2 regions of the Acidovorax sp. GW821-FHT10A04 genome follow, and region 2 is predicted to be linked to the other one. Evidence: predicted binding sites of a transcription regulator. Region 2 holds the regulator's gene; the other holds the start of a gene.
What was found. The regulator FNR, encoded in region 2, switches genes on or off when oxygen is low (the NO sensors DNR and NnrR bind a similar motif). The targets are predictions, from matches to a motif close to TTGATNNNNATCAA.
Positions count from the first base shown of each region.

Region 1: the regulator FNR is predicted to act here: its motif matches at 3,556-3,569, upstream of AC07PF_RS13350 (OmpW/AlkL family protein).

Region 1 is NZ_JBWKNZ010000005.1:240,733-246,202, reverse strand. It holds gene purL (phosphoribosylformylglycinamidine synthase) at 1-1,407, shown strand, start outside; gene AC07PF_RS13360 (class I SAM-dependent methyltransferase) at 1,634-2,338, opposite strand; gene AC07PF_RS13355 (DUF808 domain-containing protein) at 2,539-3,531, shown strand; gene AC07PF_RS13350 (OmpW/AlkL family protein) at 3,708-4,313, shown strand; gene AC07PF_RS13345 (LysE family translocator) at 4,310-4,936, opposite strand; gene AC07PF_RS13340 (DUF1272 domain-containing protein) at 4,933-5,184, opposite strand; gene AC07PF_RS13335 (metal-dependent hydrolase) at 5,301-5,470, opposite strand, start outside.
Region 2 is NZ_JBWKNZ010000006.1:187,767-193,236, reverse strand. It holds gene AC07PF_RS14980 (Bug family tripartite tricarboxylate transporter substrate binding protein) at 1-158, shown strand, start outside; gene AC07PF_RS14975 (histidine phosphatase family protein) at 321-893, shown strand; gene fnr (fumarate/nitrate reduction transcriptional regulator Fnr) at 898-1,617, opposite strand; gene hemN (oxygen-independent coproporphyrinogen III oxidase) at 1,790-3,172, shown strand; gene AC07PF_RS14960 (sulfite exporter TauE/SafE family protein) at 3,175-3,900, shown strand; gene AC07PF_RS14955 (cyclic di-GMP phosphodiesterase) at 4,186-5,470, shown strand, end outside.

The DNA.
Region 1 (5,470 bases), on a different contig from region 2:
GATCCGCAAGACCTGGTGAACCTGGTCAACGCCGTGAACGCACTGCGCGCCAAGGGCCAGATCCTGGCCTACCACGACCGCAGCGACGGCGGCCTGCTGGCCGCCGCTGCCGAAATGGCCTTTGCCGGCCATGTGGGCGTGTCGCTCAACGTGGACCTGCTGGTCACCGAGGGCGACGGCATCAGCGACAGCCGCATGGAAACCGGCGACGCCAAGAACTGGGCCTCCCAGGTCAGCGCGCGCCGCGAAGAACTGACGCTCAAGGCGCTCTTCAACGAAGAACTGGGCGTGCTGCTGCAGGTGCGCACCGCCGAGCGCAACGAGGTGATGCAGCTGCTGCGCGAGCACAATCTCTCGCGCTTCAGCCACTTCGTGGGCAAGACGCGTCCCGTGTCCTCACCCATCGACGCCGGCAAGGGCGAGCTGCAGGTCTGGCGCGATGCCAAGGCCGTGTTCAGCGCGCCGCTGGCCGACCTGCACCAGGTGTGGGACGCTGTGAGCTGGAAGATCTGCCAGCAGCGCGACAACCCCGCCAATGCCGATGCCGAACACGCCGCCGCTGGCGCACCGGCCGACCCCGGCATGCACGTGCACCTGGCGTTCGACCCCGCCGAGAACGTGGCCGCGCCTTACCTCAACCTGGCGCGCCCCAAGGTCGCCATCCTGCGCGAGCAGGGCGTCAACTCGCACATCGAGATGGCCTATGCCTTCACCGAGGCGGGCTTCGAGGCCTACGACGTGCACATGACCGACCTGCAGACCGGGCGTGCCCAACTGGCGGACTTCAAGGGCGTGGTCGCCTGCGGCGGCTTCAGCTATGGCGACACCCTGGGTGCCGGCATCGGCTGGGCGCGCAGCATCACCTTCAACCCGGTGCTGGCCGAGCAGTTCCAGGGCTTCTTCGGCCGCACGGACACCTTCGGCCTGGGCGTGTGCAACGGCTGCCAGATGTTTGCCGAGCTGGCCGACATCATCCCCGGCGCGCAGGACTGGCCGCGCTTCACCACCAACCAGAGCGAGCGCTTCGAGGCCCGCCTGTCGATGGTGGAGGTGCTCGAATCCCCGAGCCTGTTCTTCCAGGGCATGAGCGGCAGCCGCCTGCCGATCGCCGTGGCGCACGGCGAGGGCTACGCCAACTTCCGCTACCGCGGCAATGCCGACAAGGCGATTGCGGCCATGCGCTATGTGGACAACCACGGCGCAGCCACTGAGCAGTACCCCTTCAACCCCAACGGCAGCGCGGGCGGCCTCACCGCCGTGACCACGGCCGACGGCCGCTTCACGGCCATGATGCCGCACGCCGAGCGCGTGTTCCGCAACGTGCAGATGAGCTGGACCAGCGAAGACCGCAGCCAGTTGAGCCCGTGGATGCGCATCTGGCGCAATGCCCGCAAGTGGGTGGGCTGATGGAATTGCCGCTGCGGCGGCGTTGAAAGAAAACGGGGCTTCGGCCCCGTTTTTCATGCTCGGCTAGTGTTCTGTCCCGTAAATAGATGCCAAGAATAAAGCCGATGGATTTCGCGCCAGGGCAAGGCGCAAACCGCAGCGATAGCCGTAGCTATCGCGAGGATTTGCAACGCTGCCCTGGCGTGAAAGACGCGGTTTTATGGGCATTTATTTGCGGGACAGGACACTAGTTGGCGAGGTCAGGCCGCTGGTACACCAGCAGGCGACCCTTGTAGGCGGGGCGGTCGTCCAGGGCTGGGTGGTCCAGGCGCTCTTCCACCACCTCGAAGCGGTGCACCGCCATCTGCTTGTGGAAGGCGCTGCGGTTGCCGCGGTCGGGGTCCACGATCCAGATCTGTGCGTCCACCTCGGCATGGCGGTCGATGAAGCCGGCCAGGGTGGCGCGCGCGTCGCGCTCGTAGAGCACGTCGCTGCCCATGATCAGGTCGAAGCGGCCGCTCACGGTGCTGGCAGCGGGGCCGTCGCCCTCGGCGCCTTGCGGTGGGTTCCAGTGCCCGGCACGGTACTTCATGGGGGGCAGGGCGTTCAGCCGCAGGTTTTCGAGCAGAAAGCTGTCGGCCAGCGGATGTCCGTCGCTGGCGGTGATGTCCACGCCGCGCCGGTGGCACACCAGGCTGGCCAGGCCCAGGCCGCAGCCGATCTCCAGCACGCGCTCGCCCGCCTGCAGCGGCCGGGTGGCCATGCGCTCGGCCAGTTGCGTGCCCGAGGGCCACAGCAGGCCGAACAGCGGCCACAGGGCGGAGGAGATGCCCAGCCGCTCGGCCTCGCCCAGCGGGTCGGAGAACTGCTGCTTGTCCAGCAGCGAACGGATGGTGAGATTGGCGACGCCCGCAATGGCGACGCTGTCTTGCTTGGTAAGGTAGCCTGGCATGGCTCGGGCGAGAAGCCCGTTGTCAGGGGACCCCAAGGGTTGGTGGTGTGGCTGCCGAGTATGCGCCTTTTGCGCAGGAGGTGCTGTTGCCGCGGTGCCGGCGGCGTGCGTCGGGGGGCGTGGTGGCCCCTGGCCCTGTGGGGGAATGCCGTGCATCGTTGCTATAGTCGGCGGTTTTACGCAATCCCCAAGGACCTTCCATGGCCGCTGGCAGCCTTCTAGCCCTGTTGGACGATATCGCCACCATCCTCGACGACGTCGCCCTCATGACCAAGGTGGCGGCCAAGAAGAGCGCCGCCATGGCCGATGACGTTTCGGTCATGACCAAGGTGGCCGCGCAGAAGACGGCTGGCGTGCTGGGCGACGACCTGGCGCTCAACGCCCAGCAGGTCACCGGTGTGCGCGCCGAGCGCGAGATCCCCGTGGTCTGGGCCGTCGCCAAGGGCTCCATGGTCAACAAGGCCATCCTGGTGCCCGCAGCGCTGTTGATCAGCGCCTTCGCGCCCTGGGCCGTCACGCCGCTGCTGATGATCGGCGGCGCCTTCCTGTGCTTCGAGGGCTTCGAGAAGATCGCCCACAAGTTCCTGCACAGCGAGAGCAAGGACGAGGCCGAGCACGAAAGCCGTGCCCAGGCCAATGCCAACCCGGCCGTGGACCTGGTGGCCATGGAAAAGGACAAGATCAAGGGCGCCGTGCGCACCGACTTCATCCTGTCGGCAGAAATCATCGCCATCACGCTGGGCACGGTGGCGACGGCCTCGTTTGCGCAGCAGGTGGCCGTGCTGACGGGCATCGCCGTCATCATGACGGTGGGGGTGTACGGCCTGGTGGCGGGCATCGTCAAGCTCGACGACCTGGGCCTGTGGCTCAACAGCAAGCGCAGCGCGGTGGCCAAGGCCCTGGGCACGGGCATCGTCAATGCGGCGCCCTGGCTCATGAAATTCCTGTCCATCGCCGGCACGGCCGCCATGTTCCTGGTGGGCGGTGGCATCCTGGTGCACGGCATTCCGGCCCTGCACCACGCCGTGGAAGGGGCGGGCGCTGCAGCCGGCACCTGGCCCGCGGGAGCGCTGTGGGGGGGGCTGATCTCCAACCTGCTCAATGCCGTGGTGGGCATCGTCGCGGGTGGCCTCGTAGTGGCCGTGGTGACTGTCGTACAAAAAATGCGTGGCAAGGGCGCGGCCGCGCACTGACGCGCCACGCACCACGCACCGTTGTTGATCCAGATCGAAGCCCCGTCATCCGGGGCCTGATGCGCCGCGTCGGCCGGCCCATCGGTTGATCTGCGGCAAGGTACGCGCGGGCGTGCGGGGGCCCAATGCATGCACGGGGGTCGTCCCCGTTCAACCGCATCGAATCGATCGCTCCCATGAACAACAACAAGCTGCTGAAACTGGCCCTGGTGGCCGCCTGCGCGCTGGCATCCGGCGCCACCATGGCACAAGAATCCGAAGGCCCCTGGCTGGTGCGCGCCCGCGCCGTGCACCTGGACAGCGCCAACAAGGACACCACCGGCCTGGGCCTGTCGGTCAATGACAAGGCCATTCCCGAGGTCGACGTCACCTACTTCTTCACCAGGAACATCGCCGCCGAGCTGGTCCTGACCGTGCCGCAAAAGCACGACGTGCGCGCCAGCACGCTCGGCGGCAAGATCGGCACGCTCAAGCACCTGCCGCCCTCGCTGCTGCTGCAGTACCATTTCGATGCCCCTGGCTTCAAGCCCTATGTGGGCGCGGGCCTGAACTACACGCGCTTTTCCAGCGTGCACCTGCCCGCCGGCGTGGGCATCGACAAGAACAGCTGGGGCGCAGCCCTGCAGGTGGGCGTGGACATTCCGCTGTCGAAGAACCTGTACCTGAACGTGGACGTGAAGAAGGTCTACATCCAGACCGACGTGTTCGCGGGCAGTGCCAAGGCCGGCACCTTCAAGGTCGATCCGGTGCTGTTCGGCATCGGCCTGGGCTACAGGTTCTAGGCGCTGCGGCGATAGAAGGCCAACGACCCCGCCAAGGCCAGCAGCGCCCCGCCGCAGCAGCGGTCGAGCCACAGCACCGCGCGGCGGCGCAGCAACTGCACGGCCTTGGCGCCCACGATGGCATAGGCCAGCATCACCGCAAAATCCAGGCCCGCGAACACCACTGCAATGGCTGCGTACTGCGGCCACTGCGGTGCATTCGCGTCGATGAACTGTGGCAGCAGGGCCGAGCAGAACAGGTAGCCCTTGGGGTTGGTCACTGCGACCAGGAACGACTTGGCAAAGACGCCGCGGGCCGTCACACCCTCGGCGCTGCCAGCCTGCGACAGGTCCAGCCCGCCCTGCGAGCGCAGCAGGCGCAGCCCGAGCCATGCCAGGTAGGCGGCGCCCACCCATTTGACGACGGAGAACCAGAACTCCGAGGCCGCGAGCAGAGCGCCCAGGCCCAGCGCCACGGCGCCCACCAGCACGAAGTCGGAGGCCACGGCGCCGAGCATGCCCGGCACGGAGCGGCGTACGCCATAGCGCGAGCCGTTGGCCAGTGCCAGCAGCACCGTGGGCCCGGGCGTGGCAATGGCCACCAGGGCCACGAGCGCAAAGACCAGCAGCGTGGTCGCGTTCATGCCAGCAACGGGCCGCAGCCTTGCGGCTTGTGCACGCGCTCGGTCGACGCGGGGTACTTGGCCAGCTTGGATGCGGGCCGGCGCGGGCGCTGCAGCAGCTCACCCCCGCAGTTGGGGCAGATGCCGCCCAGCGGGCCGCCCGCGCAGGTGCTGCAGAAGGTGCACTCGAAGGTGCAGATGCGTGCGTCGGTCGCATCGGGTGGCAGGTCTTTGTCGCAGCATTCGCAGCTGGGGCGCATCTGGAGCATGGCGGGGCCTCGGGGTGGTCGGTGAACCGGCCACTCTATGCGCAGCGGCCCTGCGCGGCAAGACACAGACGGCGGTTGCCAGCGCTGCCGTCTGTACTGCCCGTCTGTCTGCTGGCTCAGCCTGCCGGGGTGGTCGGGGCAGGTGTTTTGGGCGCGGTACCCGCCGGGCGCAGGGGCGCATCGTCCAGCGCCAGCATGCGGCGCCACAGCCAGGGCAGGGCGGTTTCCAGGTCGGGGCGCTGCCACTCCTGCCGGGCCTTGGCGGTGCCCGCCAGCACCTGCTGCG
Region 2 (5,470 bases):
TGGCTGCGGCCATCAACCAGCCTGCGGTCAAGCAAAAGCTCATCGACTTCGGCATCGAGCCGGTAGCCAGCACCCCGGCCCAGTATGCGGACCTGATCCGCACCGAGACGGACCGGTGGCACAAGCTGATCAAGGCGCAGCGCATTTCGCTCGATTGAGGAGGGAGCACGCACGCTCCCGCCAAGACCCCTGGGCCGCTGCAGGTTTGCGCCGGGCAGGGGCCATCGGGCCACTCCCCGCTACAGTGGAGCCCAGCGGTTCCGTCCGCCACGGGGAGTTTCATGCTGTCCTGCCATTCCCATCATCGTCTGGACGCGGCCATGGGCCGGCGCGCCGTGCTGGGTGCCGGCCTGGCCTTTGCCACGCTGCGCGCCTGGGCGTCCCAGGATTCGCAAGCCGAGGCCCTGCTGCGCGAGGGTGGGGTGGTGGCGGCATTCCGCCATGCCCTGGCGCCGGGTACCTTCGATCCACCGGGGTTTCGCCTGGGCGATTGCAGCACGCAACGCAACCTGAACGACCAGGGCCGTGCGCAGGCTAGGCGCACGGGTGCATGGTTCAAGGAACGCCAACTGCAGCCGGCCAGGGTGCTTTCAAGCCCCTGGTGCCGCTGCATCGACAGCGCCACGCTGGCATTCGCCGCGCCCCAGGTGTGGCCCGCGCTGGGCTCCCCGCGCGGCACGCCCGAGACCACGGGCGCCGAGCATCTGCGCGAACTGCGCCAGGCGCTGGTATCTGTATCCGAGCGCCCCGGCCGTTTCGAGGCCTGGTTCACCCACATGTTCGTGCTGTCCGACCTGGCGGGCGGCAACACCAGTTCCGGCGAGGCGCTGATCCTGCGGGTCGACCGCAGCGGCAAAGTCGAAGTGCTGGCCCGCCTGCAGGTTCCCGGCTGAAGGTTCAGCTACAGGTCTGCGAATTGACGATGCGCTTGAGCGCATCGGTATCGAGGATGCGCACGTGGCGCTGCTTGACCTCGACGATGCCGTCCTCGACGAACTTCGAGAAGGTGCGGCTCACGGTTTCGAGCTTGAGGCCCAGGTAGCTGCCGATCTCCTCGCGCGTCATGCGCAGCACCAGCTCGGACTGCGAGAAACCGCGTGCATGCAGGCGTTGCACCAGGTTCAGCAGGAAGGCCGCCAGGCGCTCCTCGGCGCGCATGCTGCCCAGCAGCAGCATGACGCCGTGCTCGCGCACGATCTCGCGGCTCATGATCTTGTGCACGTGGTGCTGCAGGGCCGTGACCTCGCGCGAGAGTTCCTCGATGCGGTCGAAGGGCATCACGCAGACCTCGGCATCCTCCAGCGCCACGGCGTCGCAGGTGTGGTGGTCGTTGACGATGCCGTCCAGCCCGATGATCTCTCCCGCCATCTGAAAGCCCGTCACTTGGTCGCGCCCATCCTCGGTGGCCACGCAGGTCTTGAAGAAGCCGGTGCGGATGGCGTACAGCGAGGTGAAGGTCTCGCCGTTGCGAAACAGCGTGCCGCCGCGCTTGACCTTGCGCCGCGTGGCCACGATCTCGTCGATGCGCTCCAACTGGGCGTCGTTCAGGCCCACGGGCATGCACAGCTCGCGCAGGTTGCAGTTGGAGCAGGCGACTTTGATGGTGAGCGGGTTCATGGGGGCAGCAGCTGTTGGGGGTTGCGAGCGGATCGCATCCGGCGAGAGGAGCGTGGTGGTGGCTGACATGAATCAAATTGTGGGCCCTGTGGGCCTCGCAACACTTGATCCAGGTCAAGGACGGGGGCGCAGGCCTGCGGCAAAGTGCATATCCAACAAGGAAACGCTCCCCATGACCGCTGTGACGCCCGAACTCCTGACCCGTTTCGACGTGCCGGGCCCCCGCTATACCTCCTACCCCACGGCCGACCGTTTCGTCGAGGCTTTTGGCGAAAGCGACTATGTGCTGGCCCTGGCCCAGCGCAAGGCGGGCACGCCGGGCAAGGCGCTGCCGCTGTCGCTGTATGTGCACATTCCGTTCTGCGAGTCGCTGTGCTACTACTGCGCCTGCAACAAGATCATCACCAAACACCACGACCGGGGCGACGTGTACCTGCGCTACCTGGCGCGCGAGGTGGAGCTGCACACGGCCCACTGCGGCACGGGCCAGGTGGTGAGCCAGCTGCACCTGGGCGGGGGCACGCCCACCTTTCTGTCGGACGACAAGCTGCGCGAGCTGATGGCGGTGCTCAAGCGCAGCTTCACGTTTGCGCCGGGCGGCGAATACTCGATCGAGGTGGACCCGCGCACCGTGACGGCCGAGCGTCTGGCGGTGCTGGCCGAGCTGGGCTTCAACCGCCTGAGCTTTGGCGTGCAGGACTTCGATGCCGACGTGCAGAAGGCCGTGCACCGCGTGCAGCCGGCCGGGCAGGTGTTCGTGCTGGTGGAGGCGGCGCGCAGCCTGGGCTTCGAGTCGGTCAACGTGGACCTGATCTACGGCCTGCCGCGGCAGACGCCCGAGTCCTTCGACCGCACGCTGGAGCAGGTCAAGGCCCTGCGGCCCGACCGCATCGCCCTGTATGCCTACGCCCACCTGCCTGAGCGCTTCAAGCCGCAGCGGCGCATCGTGCCGGCGGAGCTGCCGGCGGCGCCTTCCAAGGTGGCCATGCTCTCGCGCTCGCTGCAGCAGTTCATGGACGCCGGCTATGTGTACGTGGGCATGGACCACTTCGCGCTGCCCAGCGACGCGCTGGCCGTGGCCAAGCGCCAGGGGCGGCTGCACCGCAACTTCCAGGGCTACAGCACGCAGCCCGACTGCGACCTGATCGCCCTGGGCGTGTCGGCCATCGGCCGGGTGGGCGCCACCTACAGCCAGAACGCCAAGACCCTGGACGAGTACTACGACCTGCTGGACCAGGGCCGCCTGCCCGTGGTGCGCGGCCTGGCACTGAACCGCGACGACCTGGTGCGCCGCGCCGTCATCATGGCGCTGATGTGCCAGGGCGAGCTGCTGTTCGAGTCCATCGAGGCGGGCTGGCTGATCGATTTCAGGCGCACCTTCGCGGCCGAGCTGGAGCAACTGGCGGGCCTGCAGGAGCAGGGCCTGGTCAGCGTGACCGACGAGGGCATCTTCGTCTCGGCCATGGGCTGGTTCTTCGTGCGCGGCATCGCCATGGTGTTCGACCGCTATCTTCAAGCGGACCGCAACCGCGCCCGCTTCTCCCGGATCATCTGACCATGCTGGCCACCCTGGGCTGGACAGCGCTGCTCATGGGCCTGGCCGGCGGCCCGCACTGCCTGGCCATGTGCGCCGCGCCCTGCGCGGCGCTCGTCGGGCGGGGGGGGGACCAAGCGGTGCGCTGGGCCGGGCCGACGGGTGCCGGGCTGGAACCGCCATCGCTGGCCCTGGGCCGGCTGCTGGCCTTCCATGGCGGGCGGGTGGCGGGCTATGCGGGCATGGGTGCGGTGGCTGCCCAGGCCATGGAAAGCCTGGCCTGGCTCACGCAGCGCACGGCCGCGCTGCAGCCTGCCTGGACCTTTGCGCACCTGGGCATGGTGGCCTGGGGCCTGCTGCTCATGGTGCAGGCACGCCAGCCGGCCTGGGTTGAAGGCCTGGGCCGCTCGGTCTGGCGGCGCGTACAGCCCCTCACGGCGGGGGCGGGTGGCGTGGGCGTGGCCGGGCTGCTGTGGGCGCTGATGCCCTGCGGCCTGCTGTACTCGGCCCTGCTGGTGGCCGCGCTCAGTGGCGGGCCGGTGCAGGGCGGTGCCACCATGGCGCTGTTTGCCCTGGGCAGCGGCCTGTGGCTGGTGGGCGGGCCCTGGCTCTGGTCGCGCCTGCGCAGCCGTATCAACCAGGCCCGGGCCGACTGGGGCACCCGCGTGGCCGGGGGGCTGCTGTGCGCGGCGGCCGGCTGGGCGCTGTGGATGGACCTGGTCTACAAGCCTTCGCTGTGGTGTCGGTGATACACCGGCCACGGGGCGGGTGGGGCCTGCCGGACTGTTGTTTTGCGTGTCCTACGTGCTTGCACGGATGCGAGGGGCTCCCCGGGGCGGCAGGGTGTGCCGTTCGCTGCACGGCCTGCCCCAGGGTTTTTACCAAGAGGTAAATTGCCCCACAGCCCCCGCCGGCCTTGGGATGGGGGGTATGTCCTATGACATTGCGGGGCAAGACAAGCGTTCAGAAGTGGAGATAATGGGTGTAACCAATGGTGGCAGAAGTGCCGCCGTGTTTCCTCACGTACGTTTGAAGTGAATTCGTCCATCCTCATCGATATCCGCCAGTTGCGCATCGGCATGTACATCCAGCTCGACCTGGGCTGGATGCACCATCCGTTTCCGGTGAGCAGCTTCCGGGTGGCGTCGGCCGAACAGATCGCCACCTTGCGCGAACTGGGGCTGACCGAGGTGCGCTACGTCCCCAAGAAGAGCGACCCCGACCTGCGCGAGCTGGCATTGCCCCCGGTGGGCAGCCCCGAGGAAACACTGCCCGCCGATGCCCCTGGCGCTGCGCGGGAGGCGACGGCTCCCGCTCCGCTGGCCGCGCCATCGGACCCCGCTGCGGACGAGGCCGCTGCCCGCCGCCGCCAGCTGCTGGAGGCGCAGAACCGCGCCCTGGCCCTGTGCAACCAGCGCTTTGGCGAGGCCACGCGCCGCTATGTGGAGCTGGAGAGGGTGGTGGTGGAGCTCCCCGAGCGCGCCCGCACCGATGGCGAACTGCTGGTGGCCGGCTGCGTGACCGACCTGCTCAACAATGGCGATTCGGTGATCCGCCTGCTCTCCGAAGGCGTGGGCGAGCCCGGCGCGCTGCACCCCGTGAACGTGCTGGTCGTGAGCCTGCTGCTGGGCAAGGCACTGGGCATGAAGGCCGAGGACCTGCAGGACCTGGGCGTGGCGGCCCTGATCCACGACCTGGGCAAGATGCGCCTGCCCGATGCGTTCAAGAACGCCCAGCCCCACATGCCGCCACCCGACCGTGCCCGCTACGAAGGCCATGTGCGCGAGTCCGTGGCGCTGGCAGGCCGCATGGGCCTGGGCAAGCCGGTGCTGCTGGCCATTGCCCAGCACCATGAAATGGTGGATGGCAGCGGTTTTCCCATGCGGCTCACGGCGCACGACCTCTCGCGTCCCGGCCAGGTGTTGGCGCTGGTCAACCACTACGACCGCCTGTGCAGCCCCGGAAGCGGCATGGGCGGGCTGACGCCGCACGAGGCGCTGTCGGTCATCTTCGCCCAGCACAAGGCGCGTTTCGACGCGGTCGTGCTGGGGGCCTTCATCCGCATGATGGGGGTGTACCCGCCGGGCTCCATCGTGCAGCTGGTCAACGACCGCTATGCCATCGTGGCCTCGGTCAACTCCTCGCGGCCGCTTCGGCCCAAGGTGATCGTGCACGACCCGCGCGTGCCCAAGGACGAGGCACCCATCCTCGACCTGGAGACGGTGCCCGAGCTCGGTATCCGCCGCAGCCTCAAGCCCGCCCAGCTGCCGCGCGAAGCGCTCGACTACCTGTCGCCGCGCAAGCGCATCTGCTACTTCT